Maricaulis maris: one gene and its partner. The main gene of each other region encodes a partner of the protein of the gene in region 2 in a complex. Links are inferred from orthologs where the notes say so. Each region holds a gene or a part of one and is shown on either strand. Other genes may lie near its edges.

Evidence for each region.
Region 1: the proteins of mfd (region 2) and uvrA are in contact, whole or in part, in a crystal structure (PDB 4DFC), measured with the Escherichia coli proteins. The link is inferred for Maricaulis maris from one-to-one orthologs.

What each region holds. Positions count from the first base shown.
Region 1 is NZ_AP027270.1:795,925-802,649, reverse strand. Bases 956-4,400 are described here. They hold uvrA (excinuclease ABC subunit UvrA), read left to right. Parts: upstream 956-1,326; coding sequence 1,327-4,200; downstream 4,201-4,400. Other genes in these bases: AAA969_RS03585 (hypothetical protein), read right to left, coding at 4,206-4,400; AAA969_RS03595 (single-stranded DNA-binding protein), read right to left, coding at 956-987. Outside these bases: AAA969_RS03600 (hypothetical protein), read right to left, coding at 1-503; more of AAA969_RS03595, read right to left, coding at 487-955; more of AAA969_RS03585, read right to left, coding at 4,401-5,087; AAA969_RS03580 (hypothetical protein), read right to left, coding at 5,186-6,241; AAA969_RS03575 (hypothetical protein), read right to left, coding at 6,329-6,725. UniProt on the Escherichia coli protein: The UvrABC repair system catalyzes the recognition and processing of DNA lesions. UvrA is an ATPase and a DNA-binding protein. A damage recognition complex composed of 2 UvrA and 2 UvrB subunits scans DNA for abnormalities.
Region 2 is NZ_AP027270.1:1,424,053-1,432,980, reverse strand. What follows is about bases 2,035-6,096. They hold mfd (transcription-repair coupling factor), read right to left. Parts: upstream 5,724-6,096; coding sequence 2,235-5,723; downstream 2,035-2,234. Other genes in these bases: AAA969_RS06675 (succinate dehydrogenase assembly factor 2), read right to left, coding at 5,768-6,061; AAA969_RS06685 (hypothetical protein), read left to right, coding at 2,035-2,238. Outside these bases: AAA969_RS06690 (CaiB/BaiF CoA-transferase family protein), read right to left, coding at 1-826; more of AAA969_RS06685, read left to right, coding at 907-2,034; ATP-dependent DNA helicase RecG, read left to right, coding at 6,138-8,222; AAA969_RS06665 (DUF502 domain-containing protein), read right to left, coding at 8,219-8,881. UniProt on the Escherichia coli protein: Couples transcription and DNA repair by recognizing RNA polymerase (RNAP) stalled at DNA lesions. Mediates ATP-dependent release of RNAP and its truncated transcript from the DNA, and recruitment of nucleotide excision repair machinery to the damaged site.

The DNA of each region.
Region 1 (6,725 bases), 630 kb from region 2 along the record:
TCGATCGCCTCGATGGTCAGCTCGGGACGGTTCGCGATGACCTGGACCACCACGTCGCCCGCATAGGCCGAGGCTTCGTTGATCACATCCAGTGCCGAGGAATCGAGGCAGCGGGCGGCGTCATACATCGTCCGCGACCGGCCCAGGAAATAGGCCTGAACCGCAAAGGTCGGATCGGATTCGGCTGTCAGCCGCGCCAGTTCAAACAGGAAAAAGGGCGGATTGACATCGCGCGAGGTCCAAAGGCTCTGCGCAACCTCGATGGTCTGTTCGGACGGCTGGCTCTGGAGCTGGTTCAGGATACCCAGCACATCACCCCAGGCCATGTCTCCGACCACGAAGTGGGCCTCGCTGCCATCCTCGCCGACCGGGACGATCACGATCTCGGGCGACCGGGCATTGGGGTCGGTGGCCTGGTCCTGGGCCAAACCGGCACCACCCGCCAGGCTGGTGGCGAGGACGCCGGCCGCGATCTGCTTGAGAAGGCTAGAACGGGATTTCATCATCGAGATCTGCATTGCGGAAGTCTTCCTTGGGTCCGTCAACCGAGCGCTGGCCGCCACCGGAGCCGCCGCCCATCTCGTCATAGCCGCCGCTGCTACCGCCGCCAAAGCTGCCGCCGGAACCACCTTCATTGCGGCCGTCCAGCATGGTCAGCTCGCCCCGGAAACGCTGCAGCACGACCTCGGTGGAGTATTTCTCCTGGCCGTTCTGGTCGGTCCATTTGCGGGTCTGCAGCTGGCCTTCGACGTAAACCTTGGAGCCCTTCTTGAGGTAATTCTCGGCGACCTTGGCGAGATTGTCGTTGAAGATCACGACACGGTGCCACTCGGTCTTCTCGCGGCGTTCGCCGGAGGACTTGTCGCGCCAGCTCTCGGAGGTCGCGACCGAGAGATTGACGACCGGGTCGCCATTGTTCATGCGGCGAATTTCCGGATCACGTCCCAGATTGCCGACCAGAATTACCTTGTTGACGCTTCCCGCCATCGCCCGTTCTCCATCCTTGCAGCCTCGCCTCTCCGGGCGGGCCGCCTAGTGTTCACATTCTGTTCCGCGCGTCAATTCCGGACCGCGAGTCGGGCGATTTGAAAGGAGGCGGCGAGGAGAGTCCAGCCAACCGACTCAGGCCAATCACATTTGGCCCCGCCCCCTGCTGCCACAACGCTGTCAGGGGTCCCGCGTACGGCGCTGGACCCGGACCCGTGTGCGTCCTATTTCAGGGCGATCATGTCGTGCGCTGGACAGATCGTGCGATGTTCCCCTAACGTTCCAGACCGGTTGTGATTCCCAACCGACAGGCGCGACCGACCGGAGACAGGCAGACGCATGGCGCTCGACAAAATCCGCGTGCAAGGCGCACGCGAGCACAATCTCAAGAATGTTTCCGTCGAACTGCCGCGCGACAAGCTGATCGTGTTCACCGGCCTGTCCGGCTCCGGCAAGTCTTCGCTCGCCTTCGATACGATCTATGCCGAGGGCCAGCGCCGCTATGTCGAGAGCCTGTCGGCCTATGCCCGCCAATTTCTCGAGCTGATGTCCAAGCCTGACATGGATTCGATCGAGGGCCTGTCGCCGGCCATCTCGATCGAGCAGAAGACGACCTCGAAGAATCCGCGCTCGACGGTCGGGACCGTCACCGAGATCTACGACTATATGCGCCTGCTCTGGGCCCGCGTCGGCATCCCCTACTCGCCGGCGACCGGCCTGCCGATCGAGAGCCAGACGGTGAGCCAGATGGTCGACCGGCTGATGGCGCTGGAGGACGGCTCCCGTCTCTATCTGCTGGCGCCGGTCGTGCGCGGCCGCAAGGGAGAGTACCGCAAGGAATTCTCCGAGTGGCTGAAGGCCGGCTTCCAGCGGGTCAAGGTCGATGGCGAATTCTACACGCTGGAAGACGTCCCCGCGCTCGACAAGAAGTTCAAGCACGACATCGACGTCGTGGTCGACCGGATCGTGATCAAGCCGGACATCGAAAGCCGCCTCGCCGACAGTCTCGAGACCGCCCTGCGCCTGGCCGATGGCATTGCGGTGGGCGAGTTCGCCGACCGCAAGGACGCGGACGACAAGGCCGAACGCCTGGTCTTCTCCGAGAAGTTTGCCTGTCCGGTCTCCGGATTCACCATCTCCGAGATCGAACCGCGACTTTTCTCTTTCAACAATCCCTTCGGCGCCTGCCCGAGCTGTGACGGGCTGGGCCAATCACTCAAGTTTGACGAGGACCTCGTCGTCCCGGACCGCGACAAACCGCTCTCGGACGGCGCCATCGCACCGTGGAGCCGGGCAACCTCGAAACTCTATCAGCAGACCCTGCAGGCCCTCGCCGGCCATTTCGGCGGTGACATGTTCCAGGCCTGGCGCGACCTGCCGGAGCCTTTCCGCAAGATCGTTCTGTTCGGCACCAAGGAGAAGGTCACCTTCGTCTATGAGGACGGGCTGAGGAAGTTCGAGACCCAGAAGCCCTTCGAGGGCGTGATCCCCAATCTCGAGCGGCGCTGGCGCGAGACCGACTCGAGCTGGGTGCGCGAAGACCTCGCCCGCTTCCAGTCGGCCCAGCCCTGCGAGACCTGCGGCGGCCGACGCCTCAAGCCGGAAGCGCTCAGCGTCAAGATCGATGGCCATGACATCGCCGACGCGACCAAGCTGTCCATCCGCAAGGCGCGTGACTGGTTCAGCGCCGTGGAAGACACGCTGACACCCAAGCAGCGCCAGATCGCCGAACGCATCCTCAAGGAAATCCGCGAACGCCTGAAGTTCCTCGTTGATGTCGGGCTGGACTATCTCACCCTCGACCGGGCCTCGGGCACGCTGTCAGGCGGCGAGAGCCAGCGGATCCGTCTGGCCAGCCAGATCGGCTCCGGCCTGACCGGGGTTCTCTACGTGCTCGACGAGCCCTCGATCGGCCTGCACCAGCGCGACAATACCCGCCTGCTGGAAAGCCTGCGCGGACTGCGTGATCTGGGCAATACGGTGATCATTGTCGAACACGACGAGGAGGCCATCCTGACCGCCGATTATGTGGTCGATCTCGGCCCGGCCGCCGGTGTCCATGGTGGCGAAGTCGTCGCGGCGGGAACGCCCGAGGAAGTCACCGCCAATCCCGACAGCCTGACAGGTCAGTATCTGCGCGGCACACGCCGGATCGAGGTGCCGACCAAACGCCGCAAGATCGACAAGAAGCGCACCGTGAAAGTCGTCGGCGCCACCGGCAACAATCTCAAGACCGTCGATGCGGAATTCCCGCTCGGTGTGTTGTCCTGTGTTACCGGTGTGTCCGGTGGCGGCAAGTCGACCCTGACCATCGAGACCTTCTACAAGGCTGCGGCCCGCAAGCTCTCCAAGGCCCAGCAGGTGCCCGCCCCGCACGACCGGATCGAGGGCCTCAACCGGCTCGACAAGGTCATCGATATCGACCAGTCGCCGATCGGCCGTACCCCGCGCTCCAACCCGGCCACCTATACCGGCGCCTTCACCCCGATCCGCGAATGGTTCGCCCAGCTGCCCGAAGCCAAGACGCGCGGTTACAAGCCGGGCCGCTTCTCCTTCAATGTGAAGGGCGGACGCTGCGAGGCCTGCCAGGGCGATGGCGTGGTGAAGATCGAGATGCACTTCCTGCCGGACGTCTTCGTGCCCTGTGATGTCTGCCACGGCAAACGCTTCAACCGCGAGACGCTGGAAATCCAGTTCAAGGGCAAGTCGATCGCCGACGTGCTCGACATGACGGTCGAGGAAGGCGCTGACTTCTTCAAGGCCGTGCCCGCGGTGCGCGACAAGATGGAGACGCTCAAGCGCGTTGGTCTCGGCTATGTGAAAATCGGCCAGCCGGCCAACCAGCTCTCCGGCGGTGAGGCCCAGCGGGTCAAGCTGTCCAAGGAATTGTCCAAACGCGCGACCGGCAAGACGCTCTACATTCTCGACGAGCCGACCACCGGCCTGCATTTTGAGGATGTCCGCAAACTGCTGGAAGTCCTGCACGAGCTGGTCGAGGCCGGCAATACGGTCGTGGTCATCGAGCACAATCTCGACGTGATCAAGACCGCCGACTGGCTGATCGATATCGGGCCCGAAGGCGGTGATGGCGGCGGCGAGATCGTCGCGGTCGGCACACCGGAAGACGTCGCCAAGGTCGAGCGCAGCTGGACCGGGCGTTACCTAGCCCCGATGCTGGAGCGGGCGAAGGAATTGCGGAAGAAGGCGGGTTAGCCTGGCTACCCGACCCCGCCCTCTGCTTGGGCTTCCGCCTCGGCAATCGCGCGCATCCAGTCATCATCACGGCCACTGATCGCCATCGCGTAGTAGGCCGTCACGCTGTAGCCCATCAGCGTGACCGGCAGGCTCAACACCATGTTGACGAAGGCAAAGGGTAGCAGCTGAGCCAGGCCGGGCCGCGGCCCGCCGGTCAGCATCTGCATCATTTCCTGCTGCAGGTTGAAGGAGGGGATCACCAGGCCGAGCGCCATCATTACGATGCTGGCGGCAATCATGGCCGCGACGACGACCAGCCAGGCCATCAGGACGGAGCCGATCCGGCCCTTCATGGCCTGCCAGGTCGCCGTGATGGCAAAGCGGTGCGTCATTGCGCTGAGCGCGGCTGCCGGGGTCAACCGGAGGCCGATATAGACCACCGCCACGGTGACGGCCGGAACCACAAAAATCCCCAGAAAAGCCAGCAGCGGAACCAGGCTCACGAGGACCACGGCGATGACGGTCACGACCACCATCGCAACCAGGTAGGTCGCGAACAGCGCCAGAAGCACTGCCAGCGCCCAGAATTCCTCGGCGCCAAAGCGGAAGGGAATGAGGCCATTACCCTGGCCGGTCGTCAGCAGACGCATCCAGGCTGCAAAGGGCAGCGCCCAGCTGATCAATCCGATCGGCAGCATCACCGCCAGGCTGGCGAAATAGGACGCCATGGCCGGACCGACTTCCGCGCCGGGGGCCGGCGGCACTGGCTGCAGGGTGAGCTGCAGGAGACTGACCAGAAAGAACCAGACGAAGGTCCAGCCCGCCAGCACGGTCGTCGAATTCGGCCGCAGTTTCCCGACAACCAGGAACAGGGCGACCGCGTTCATCGGATTGATGTCTTTCATGAATTTCCCCAGCGCTTCGTGTGCCTCTAGCATGGCCAGACGCAAGCAACCAGACCGGGGTTCGTCCCCCATCGGTTTGCCGGCATGATCGCTGCCCGTCAGCCCTCGCTGGGCGAGGCGCCCATCGGGTGATCCTTGCCGAGGACCGGAGCGTCGCCCGCCTCGCCCTCGCCGCCGCTGCGGACGCGCACGGCGTTATAGGCACCGACCGAATGCCAGATCCCTTCCAGAAGGACCTGAATCGCGTAGAGCACCGCAAAACCGGCGATCATCGCCACAATCGTGCCCGGCTCGGTGAAGCTGGACTGGAGGCTGGCGAGCACGGCGTCCGGGTCCGCCATCTGGCCGTGGTCGGCCAGGTCGACGAATTCGATGATCATGGGCAGGAAAGCCGCGAGCAGAATGAGTTGAACGATGACGCCCAGAATGCCGCCGACAAGACCCATCAGGACATAAACGACAACATAGCTGGCCAGCAGTGCCCAGAAGACGCCCTTGCTGGCCTCCCAGCTCTCGAAGAAGCGCAGACGGCCATCCAGCACGGTCAGCGCCGGTGCCGAGGCCAGGCGGACGCCGAGAATGACCAGGCCAATCAGGACACCGAGCACCCCGGTGCCGATCAACAGGCCTGCACTAATCCCCATCGCAGCGGAACCGCCACTATCCTGGGCCATCATGATGGCGCCGAAGCCGAATAGACCCAGCACGGTGACAATCCCGAAATAGGCCATGACCGCCACCGCGAGGTAGAGCAGGTTGACGCCGATCAGGCGCAGCTCGTCGCCACCGAGGCGCAGCGGGATGACCGGCTTGATCTCGCCCTTGGTCAGGAAGCGCAACCAGGCCGCCTGGAACATCACGGCAAGCAACAGCGTGACCGGAACAATCAGGAAGCCGTAAGTGAGGAATGGCATCATGACGTCGAGGACCAGGCGGGCCGCCTCGGCGTCCGCGAGATGGCCGGTCGCATCGGCCCCGATCAGCTCGAACAGGTTGAGATAGGCCGGGCCCATCACCAGCACGCCAACGCCCATCAGGGCCAGCACACACAGGGTCTGGAACAGCATCAGCCAGAGCGCGCCGGCCGGTCGTTCGCCGAAGCGGATGAAAAACCAGAAGATGCCCTTGCCGATATCAAAGCTCTGCGTGGCCATGTCAGCCCCCTGCCTTTGCGTCATGATGGTCCCATCATGCGCAATCCGGGGCAAAGCACCACCGGGAAGCGGGCTGGATCCGTCCCGCTAGGCGGTTTCGGCGCTGCGAACCTTGTAGAACTGGGCATAGAGACCTGCCATCACCGGCAGGTTGATGACCGAGAACAGCCCCGTCACCCGCAGATATTCCGGCGCCCGGGCAAACCCGCCCGACGTCATGACTTCGTCGCCGACGGTCACGGGCGTCATCAGGGGGCGTGCGTCGAGGGCAAGACAGACAAGCTCGTAAAGACCGATCTGGACCAGCATCAAGGGCAGTGCCGCCAGCGCCATGGCCCCCAGAATCCGCCAGGCCTGGCCTTCGCTCAGCGTCCACACCGACAGCACCCGCACAGCCTGTTGGGCGAAACTGGCCGGGAAGGACATCGACAAGCGGGCGACCAGCCAGGCGACCAGCAGGAAGGCGATCCCGTTGACCACCCAG
Region 2 (8,928 bases):
ATTCCTTTTTGGCCTCGGCCCAGCCCTTGCCGGACCAGTCAGCCGGCCAGGCCTGACCGTCAAACCCGGTCTTCTCGCACAGCAGGGCATAGAACTCCGGCTCCAGAGGACCGACCGAAATGAAGCCGCCATCGGCGCATTCATAGACGCTGTAGAAGTGCGCGGCGCCGTCGAGCAGATTGGTGCCCCGTTCGGGTGACCACAGACCGACTGCCGCCAGCTGGTGTTGCGAGGCCATCAGCGAGGTCGCGCCATCGACAATGGCGGCATCGACGACCTGTCCCTCGCCCGTGGCGCGGGCATGGTGCAGCGCGGCCAGAACGCCAAAGCCGAGATACATGGCGCCGCCGCCGAAATCACCGACGAGATTGAGCGGAATGGCCGGCTTCTCGATATCACCGATTGCACCCAGTGCACCGGTCAGGGCGATATAGTTGAGATCGTGGCCGGCGGCATGGGCCAGCGGGCCATACTGGCCCCAGCCCGTCATCCGGCCATAGACCAGCGCCGGGTTCCGCGCGAGCGCGATATCGGGGCCCAGACCCAGCCGTTCCATCACGCCCGGCCGGTAGCCTTCCAGCAGGATATCGGCGCTGGCGATCAGCTGCCGCGCGGTTTCCAGCTCGTCCTCATCCTTGAGATTGAGCGCCACCGAGCGCCGGCCGCGGCCAAGCACGTCTGCGGCGCCGAGGCCGTGGGCGCCGGGCCGGTCGATACGGACCACGTCTGCGCCCATGTCGGACAGCATCATGGCGCAGAACGGCGCCGGCCCCAGACCGACAAACTCCAGCACTTTAACCCCTTTTAGAGGACCTTGGGCTTTCATGGGGGATCACCTCTCGAATCGATTGTTTTGAAAGCGTGGCACTTGTGACAAACTCGCGAAACACCGGAGGACCGGGGATCATGGCTGGGGGACGTATGGGACGCGAACTCGACGTCCTGGTATTCGGTTTGTCCGACCGTGTGGGAGCGCTTGCTGAACAGCTTGGCCGCCTCGCACTGAATTGTCGCCTGGTGCGGGCCGACAGCCCGCCGGCGCGTCGGCATCACTACTGGTCGGTCGGCGTCATCCTCGCCGAATGCGACCGCGATGTTGAAGACGGCCTCAAGGCCTTCCAGCGCTTTGCCCCGGGCGAACGTCCGACGCTCGTCGTCGGACCGGAGAGTTTCGGGACGGATGACCAGGTCGATGCCTGGATCCGCGAACCGGCGCCGGCCGTCCAGATCGCGGCGCGCATCCGGGCCCTGTTCCGCTTGCATACAATGGAGATCATGGCCCGCCGCCGGACCGCAGTCAGCGCGCTCTATGGGCAGAAGCCCGGTCTCGTCGAACGTCAGGACCAGCCGCCCTGCGTGCTTTATGTCGGTGACGCTTCACCGCGCTTCATGGCGCTGCAACACACGCTGGCCTCGGCCAATGCGGAGATTGTTGCTGCCTTCTCATCCTATTCCGCCTTTGACTATCTCCACGAGCGCGCCTTTGACGCCGTCGTGCTGAACGCGGCCGGCAAGCGCGATATCGCCTTCACGATCTCGTCGGCGATGCGCCGCAATGCGCGCCTCTATCACACGCCCGTCCTGCTGCTCACCGATGATGTCGATCCGGACACCGCCGAGGAAGCCTTTGCCCGCGGCGTCTCCGACCTTCTGCCGCCGCAGACGCCTGATGACGAGCTGCGCGAACGGGTGCTCACCCTGACCGCCGAGCGTCGCCGTCGGCGCGAAGCCAAGGCGACCCTCGAGGCGTGCCGCGACACGCGCTCCCTCGATATCGAAACCGGGCTTTTTCACGCCGGCTATCTGATCTCGCATCTGCAGGACCTGCTGCAGGCGAGTGCGCGTGACGAGCTGAACTTCTCGGTCATCGCTCTCCAGGTCATGCTGCCGGAAGGCCGCGAGCGTCCTGACGATGTTTCGGCCGAGAAAGCGCGTCGTCAGTTTGCCGCCATGCTCCGGCACTTGCTGCGGACCGAGGACGCCGCTGCCCGGTTTGACGAGGACGTCTTCCTCGCAGCCCTGCCGTTCACGGACGCGACCGGGATTGATTCGGTTGCAGCGCGCGTTGCCGCGATCGCCGAATGCACGGCCTTTGAAGGCGATGATCCCTTGCGGCCCTTCCGTCTCACCGTCCGCGCGGCCCCGGTCCAGACCCGGCCGGGCGAGACAGCGGAGGCACTCGTCGAGCGCGCCGTGCGCAGCCTGGCCCGCCCTCACCCGGTTATCGCCAGCGCCTAGGCGCCAGCCGTTTCGGCTTGTCGTGCACGCATGGCAAGGTCGGCGAGCGGTGCCAGTGCCCGCTCGATGGCCCGCAACCGGTCTTCCGGCTCATCCCATTCCGCGCGCAGGACAATCTTGCGATCGGGACGGACCTTGAACAGGGCAGGATTGGCCGAGATGTGGGCGATCAGCCCCGCCGGATCGATAAAGCTGTCATTGCGCAGATGGATGACCGCACCCTTCGGTCCGGCATCGACCTTCTCGACCCCGGCCGTCTTGCACAGCGCCTTGACGGCGACCACACGCAGCAGGGTCTCGACCTCACGCGGCAACGGACCAAAGCGGTCAATCAGCTCGGCGGCGTAGGATTCGCGCTCGGTCTTGTTCTCCAGTGATGACAGACGGCGATAGAGTTGCAGGCGCACATCGAGGTCGGGCACGTAGTAATCCGGGATCAGCACGGCACCGCCGGCATTGATCTGCGGCGACCAGTCGCTCTCGTCACTCTCGTCACCACCAGAGCGCAGCGAGGCCACCGCCTCCTCCAGCATGGACTGATAGAGCTCCACGCCAACATCCTTGATGTGACCGGACTGCTCCTCGCCGAGCAGGTTGCCACCGCCGCGCAGATCCAGATCGTGCGAGGCCAGCGTGAAGCCGGCACCCAGCGAATCAAGCGATTGCATGACCTTGAGACGCTTCTCCGCACTCTCGGTGATCTTGCGGCGCATCGGTGTCGTCAGATAGGCATAGGCCCGGGTCTTGGACCGGCCGACGCGGCCGCGCAGCTGGTAGAGCTGGGACAGGCCGAACTGGTCGGCGCGGTGAACGATCAGCGTGTTGGCGGTCGGGATATCGATCCCGGATTCAACGATCGTGGTCGACAGCAACACGTCATAACGGCCCTCATAGAAGGCGGTCATGATGTCCTCGAGCTGGGAGGCCGCCATCTGCCCATGGGCCGCGACGAAGGTCACTTCGGGCACGCTTTCGCGCAGATAGCTGACGGTGTCTTCCAGGTCGGCAATGCGCGGCACGACAAAGAAGGCCTGTCCGCCCCGGTATTTCTCGCGCAACAGGGCCTCGCGGACGCTGACCGGGTCAAACGGCGCCACATAGGTACGAACCGCGAGACGGTCGACCGGTGGCGTGGCGATGATAGAAAGGTCGCGAATCCCGGTCAAAGCGAGCTGCAAGGTCCGCGGAATCGGCGTCGCAGTGAGCGTCAGGACGTGTACGTCGGAACGTAATTCCTTCAGCCTTTCCTTGTGCTTGACCCCGAAATGCTGCTCCTCGTCGACGATCAGCAGGCCGAGATCGCTGAACGTCACGGTCTTGGCCAGCAGGGCATGCGTACCGATCACGATCTCGACCTTGCCGTCGGCCAACTCCTCACGGGTGGCCTGGGCTTCCTTGGCCGTCACCAGACGCGAGAGAAGGCGCACCTTCACCGGCCAGCCACGGAAGCGATCGCTGAAGGTCTTGTAGTGCTGCCGGGCAAGCAAGGTCGTTGGCGCCACGACGGCCACCTGCTGGCCGCTCATGGCGACCACGAAAGCCGCGCGCAGGGCGACTTCGGTCTTGCCGAATCCGACATCGCCGCAAATCAGACGGTCCATCGGCCCGCCCCGCCCGAGATCGGTCAGGACATCGTCGATGGCGTTGAGCTGGTCGTCGGTTTCCGGATAGGGGAAGGCCGAGCAGAACTCATCGAAAATGCCGCTCGCCGGCTCAATCGGATCGGCCTTGCGGGCCAGACGTTCCGCCGCGATCTTGATCAGCTGGTCGGCCATGTCGCGCAGGCGCTTCTTGGCCTTGGCCTTGCGTGCCTGCCAGGCAACGCCGCCCAGCTTGTCGAGCTGCGCGGTCTCCGAGTCGGCGCCATAGCGCGACAGCAGCTCGATATTCTCCACCGGCAGGTAGAGCTTGGCCTGACCGGCATATTCCAGCTCGATGCAATCGTGTGGCGCGTCCTGCACCGGCAGGGTCTTCAGACCAATGAAGCGTCCCAGGCCATGATCGGCATGGATGACAAGATCGCCCGGCGACATTGATCCGGCCTCAACGATAATGTCTGCGGATCGCCGTTTCTTGCGGGGCCGGGCCAGCCGGTCACCGAGAATGTCCTGTTCCGAGAGGACGGCAAGGGTTTCGGTCTCGAAGCCCCGCTCCAAAGGCAGCACGGCGCGGCACACCCCGCCCTTGCCGCCGGAAGCGACATCGCGCCAGTTCTCGACCAGTGGGATCCGGGCAATGCCATGATCGCCGAGAACGCTTGAAAGACGTTCCGAGGCGCCACCGGTCCAGGAGGCCAGGAGGACCGTCTTGCCTGCCTCGCACAGCGCCTTGATATGGCCGGCCACGGCGTCAAAGACATTGGTGTTCTCGGCGCTGCGCTCAGCCGTGAAGCCGCGGCCCTGCTTGCCACCGATATCAATGCTCTGCGGCCCGGGCTCGCGGAAAGCCGTGTAGCGACGGACCGGACGTTCACCGAGGGCGCGCTCCCAGTCGTCCGTCGCAAAATAGAGGGCGTCGGCCGGCAAGGCCCGATAGGCCGGTGCCGAGAGCGCCGATTCGTGCCGTGTCTCACCGGCCGCAATGCGCGAGTCGTGATAATCCTTGATCTGGCTGAGACGCTCATCGAGCGCTTCATCAGCGAGGTGGTCGGTCGAGATCAGGGTGTTTTCGGGCAGATAGTCGAAGGGCGTTTCCAGCTGATCATAGAACAGCGGCATCCAGTGCTCGACGCCGGCCGGCCGGGCGCCAGCGCTGACCGCTTCATAGACCGGGTCGCCGCCGCGCACGGCGCCAAAGGTCTTCACGAAACCGGAGCGGAAACGCGAAATGCTCGCTTCGTCGAGAAGGACCTCACTCACCGGTGTGAATTCGATCCCCTTGAGCTGACGCAGCGAGCGCTGGGTCTCCGGGTCGAAGGCGCGGATCGATTCGAGCGTATCGCCGAAGAAGTCGAGACGGACCGGCTCGGCGGCGCCGGGGGGATAGACGTCGACGACACCGCCGCGCACCGCGAAATCGCCCGGCTCCATCACCGTCGCCGTGCGGGCATAGCCATTAACCGTGAAGTGGCGGGTCAGCTCGTCGATATCGACGGTGCCGCCGGGCCGCAGAGACAGTCCGGCCTGTTGCAGGACTTCGCGCGGCGGGCAGCGCTGGGCCATCGCGTTGACGGTGGTGACCACCAGTGTGGTCCCGGTCAGCGCTCCGGAGGCCAGCTTCGCCAGGGTCGCCGCGCGTCGGGCCGCGACCCGCGGGCTGGGCGAAATACGGTCATAGGGCTGGCAATCCCAGGCCGGCAGGCGCAAGAGCTCGGTATCCGGGGCGAAGAATTGCAGCGCGGCGACAAAGGCCGCAGCGCGCGAATCGTCACGGGCGATGAAGATATTGACGCCGCCACGCAGGCGCGCCGTGTCAGCAAAGACAAGGGCATCAAGGCCTTCCGGCGCGCCGCATACGGTCGCACGGCCATGCACCGCAGCGACCATCTCGATTTCGGATACGCCGGTCCGCGTCTCAGCTGCCACCGGTCCTATTCCTTCGGACCGTCGCCATAGGCCGCGTCGGCCTCGACGCGGAAGCCCCTGAGGGCCTCCATCACCGGGCCTTCAAAACGCTCCGGCGTCGGCTGCTTGCCAAGGATCCAGGCATAGATATCGGCGTCCAGCTCATCGAGCAGGGCCTCGAAGAAATCCAGCTCCTCCGGGGACAGCCCGTCGAGGTGGGAATCGGCATAGCGCCCGAGGATGAGATCGGCTTCCTTGAAGCCGCGCCGCCAGGCCCGGATGCGGAGTTTCTTGCGTTGGGTTTCGATGTGATCTGTCATGACGGGGGCATATAGTCCTCCCCATCGCCGTCGTCGACCGGTGGCAGCCGCACAACTTGCCGATAAGGTGCAATCCATGCGCCCAGAGATTCTCTTTCCGCTGTTCCAGGATGTGACCAAGCTGCCCGGTATCGGCCCGCGGCTGGCGACGCTCGTGGAGAAGGTCTGCGGTGGCCGCATCCGCGATGTGCTGTTCACGCCGCCGACCGGATTGGTCGACCGGACCCAGCGGGTTCACATCGCTGACGCCCCGACCGGCATGATCGCCACGCTCACGGCAACCGTCGAGACGCACATCCCGGCCCAGCGTCAGGGCCAGCCCTACAAGGTGCGCCTGCGCGACGAGACCGGGTTTCTGCATTTGATCTTTTTCCACGCCCGTCGCGATTATCTGGCCAAGCTGCTGCCCGAGGGCGAGACGCGGGTGATCTCCGGCAAGGTCGAACGCTTCGGCTCGGAGATCCAGATCGTCCACCCCGCCCTCGTGGTGACCGAGGACGAGGCGTCGGACATGGCGCTCGTCGAGCCGGTTTATCCGCTTACGGCCGGGCTCACCGCAAAGGTCATGCGGCGCGCGGTCGAGGGCGCCCTCACCTTTGTTCCCGAGCTACCGGAATGGATCCCGGGCGATCTGCGCGGGACACATGGCTGGCCGGCGTTCCGGCCGGCGGTGAAAGCCTTGCACGCTCCGCAGCAGGCGTCAGCGCTGGAAGCCGACGCCCCGGAGCGGGAACGCCTTGCCTTCGACGAGATATTCGCTCGTCAGCTGGCCCTGCAGATCGTCCGGGCCCGCCGCCGCGCCCAGCCCGGACGAGCGCTGGCCAGTGATGGCACGGCCGTCGAAGCGGTCCTCGCTGCCGCACCGTTCAAGCCGACCGGGGCCCAGCTCCGCGCCTTCAAGGAAATCCGGTCCGATCTGGGTTCCGAGGCACGCATGACCCGTTTGCTGCATGGCGATGTCGGGGCTGGCAAGACCTTTGTCGCGGCCCTTGCCGCCGCCCATGCCGCCGGTGCCGGGGTGCAGACCGCGATCATGGCACCGACCGAGATCCTCGCCCGCCAGCACGGCAAGACCCTGACCGCGATGCTGGAACCGGCCGGCCTGTCGGTTGTGGCCCTGACAGGGCGCGACAAGGGCAAGGCCCGGGCTGCCATTCTAGAGCAAATGGCCTCCGGATCGGTGGATGTCGTTTGCGGCACCCATGCCCTCTTCCAGGATGGTATCGAGTTTTCCGATCTCGGCCTGGTGGTGATCGATGAGCAGCACCGCTTTGGTGTCTCCGACCGTATGCGGCTGACCTCCAAGGGCCGCCGTCCGGACACGCTGGTGATGACCGCCACACCCATCCCGCGCACCCTGTCCCTGTCCGTCTATGGCGATCTGGACGTGTCCCGCCTCGACGAGAAACCGGCCGGACGCATCCCGCCGGATACCCGCCTGGTTTCGATGGAACGGCTCGATGAGGTGGTCGAAGGCGTGCGCCGCGCCATCGGACGCGGTGACCGGGTCTACTGGGTCTGCCCGCTGGTCGAAGAGAGCGAGATGTCCGAGCTGTCGGCAGCGGAGGACCGCTGGCGCCATTTGCGGGCCGTTCTGGGCGATGATCGCGTCGGCCTGCTGCATGGCCGCATGAAGCCGGCCGAGAAGGAAGAGATCGCGACCCGCTTCCGCGCGGGCGAGATGGATGTGCTGGTCGCGACCACCGTGATCGAGGTCGGGGTCGATGCGCCCGACGCCACGGTGATGATCATCGAGCACGCCGAGCGTTTCGGCCTCGCCCAGCTGCATCAGCTGCGTGGCCGGGTCGGGCGGGGCGACAAGCCCTCCTCCTGCCTGCTGCTCTACAAGGCGCCGCTCGGGGATACCGCGCGGGCGCGCCTGGAGATGATGCGCGAGACCGATGATGGTTTCAGGATTGCCGAGGAGGACTGGCGCCTGCGCGGTGCCGGTGACCCGCTCGGGCTGCGACAGAGCGGTCTGCCGCATTTCCGGCTCGCCGATCTCGAACAGCACTCAGCCCTGATCGAGCTGGCCAATGATCATGCCCGCCTGATCGTCCATCAGGATCCGGAGCTGAAGGGCGAAGCCGGCGAAGCCCTTCGCACCCTGCTCTACCTGTTCGACCATGACCAGGGCGTGCGCTTTCTGCGCTCGGGCTAGCCCTGCCCGGTGACTTCCGGCGGCAGGGTCGCCTTGACCTCGTCGGGCAATTTGTCCGGCGTCACCATGCCGAAAGAGATGATCAGCTTGGCCGCTTCCTCGACGGTCATATCGACATGGATCGTGTTGGAACGCGGGGTGTAGAGCAAAAAGCCGGAGGTCGGGTTGGGCGTGGTCGGGACAAACAACGCGACCACATCCTCGCTGATCTTGCGCTTCAGGTCGCCTTGGCCGTGCGCCGACACGAAGGCGACGACATAGAGCCCTTTCATCGGATATTCGATCAGCACCACTTCCTTGAAGGAATTGGCTTTTCCGGAAAACACGGTCTCCATGATCTGCTTCAGCGCGCCATAGACATTGCGCACCAGCGGCACGCCGTTGAGGATGCGGTCGCCAATCCCGAACAGGGTCCGGCCGAAAATGTTGGCCGCCAGGGCGCCGAGCGCCGTGAGCAGCAGCACCGCGATCAGCACGCCGAGGCCCGGAATGGTGAAATCGGCGGGCAGATAGGTCTCCGGATTGTAGCGGGCCGGGATCAGGGGCTTGACCACATTGTCGACGAAGCCGACGAATGACACGATCAGGTAGAAGGTCACGCCGAGGGGCGTGGCGATCACGATGCCGGTTAGGAAACTGTTGCGAAGCCAGCGAAACATGGCGATCCCGTCCAAATGACGCCCGATGGGCGTTGACACTACCCCCC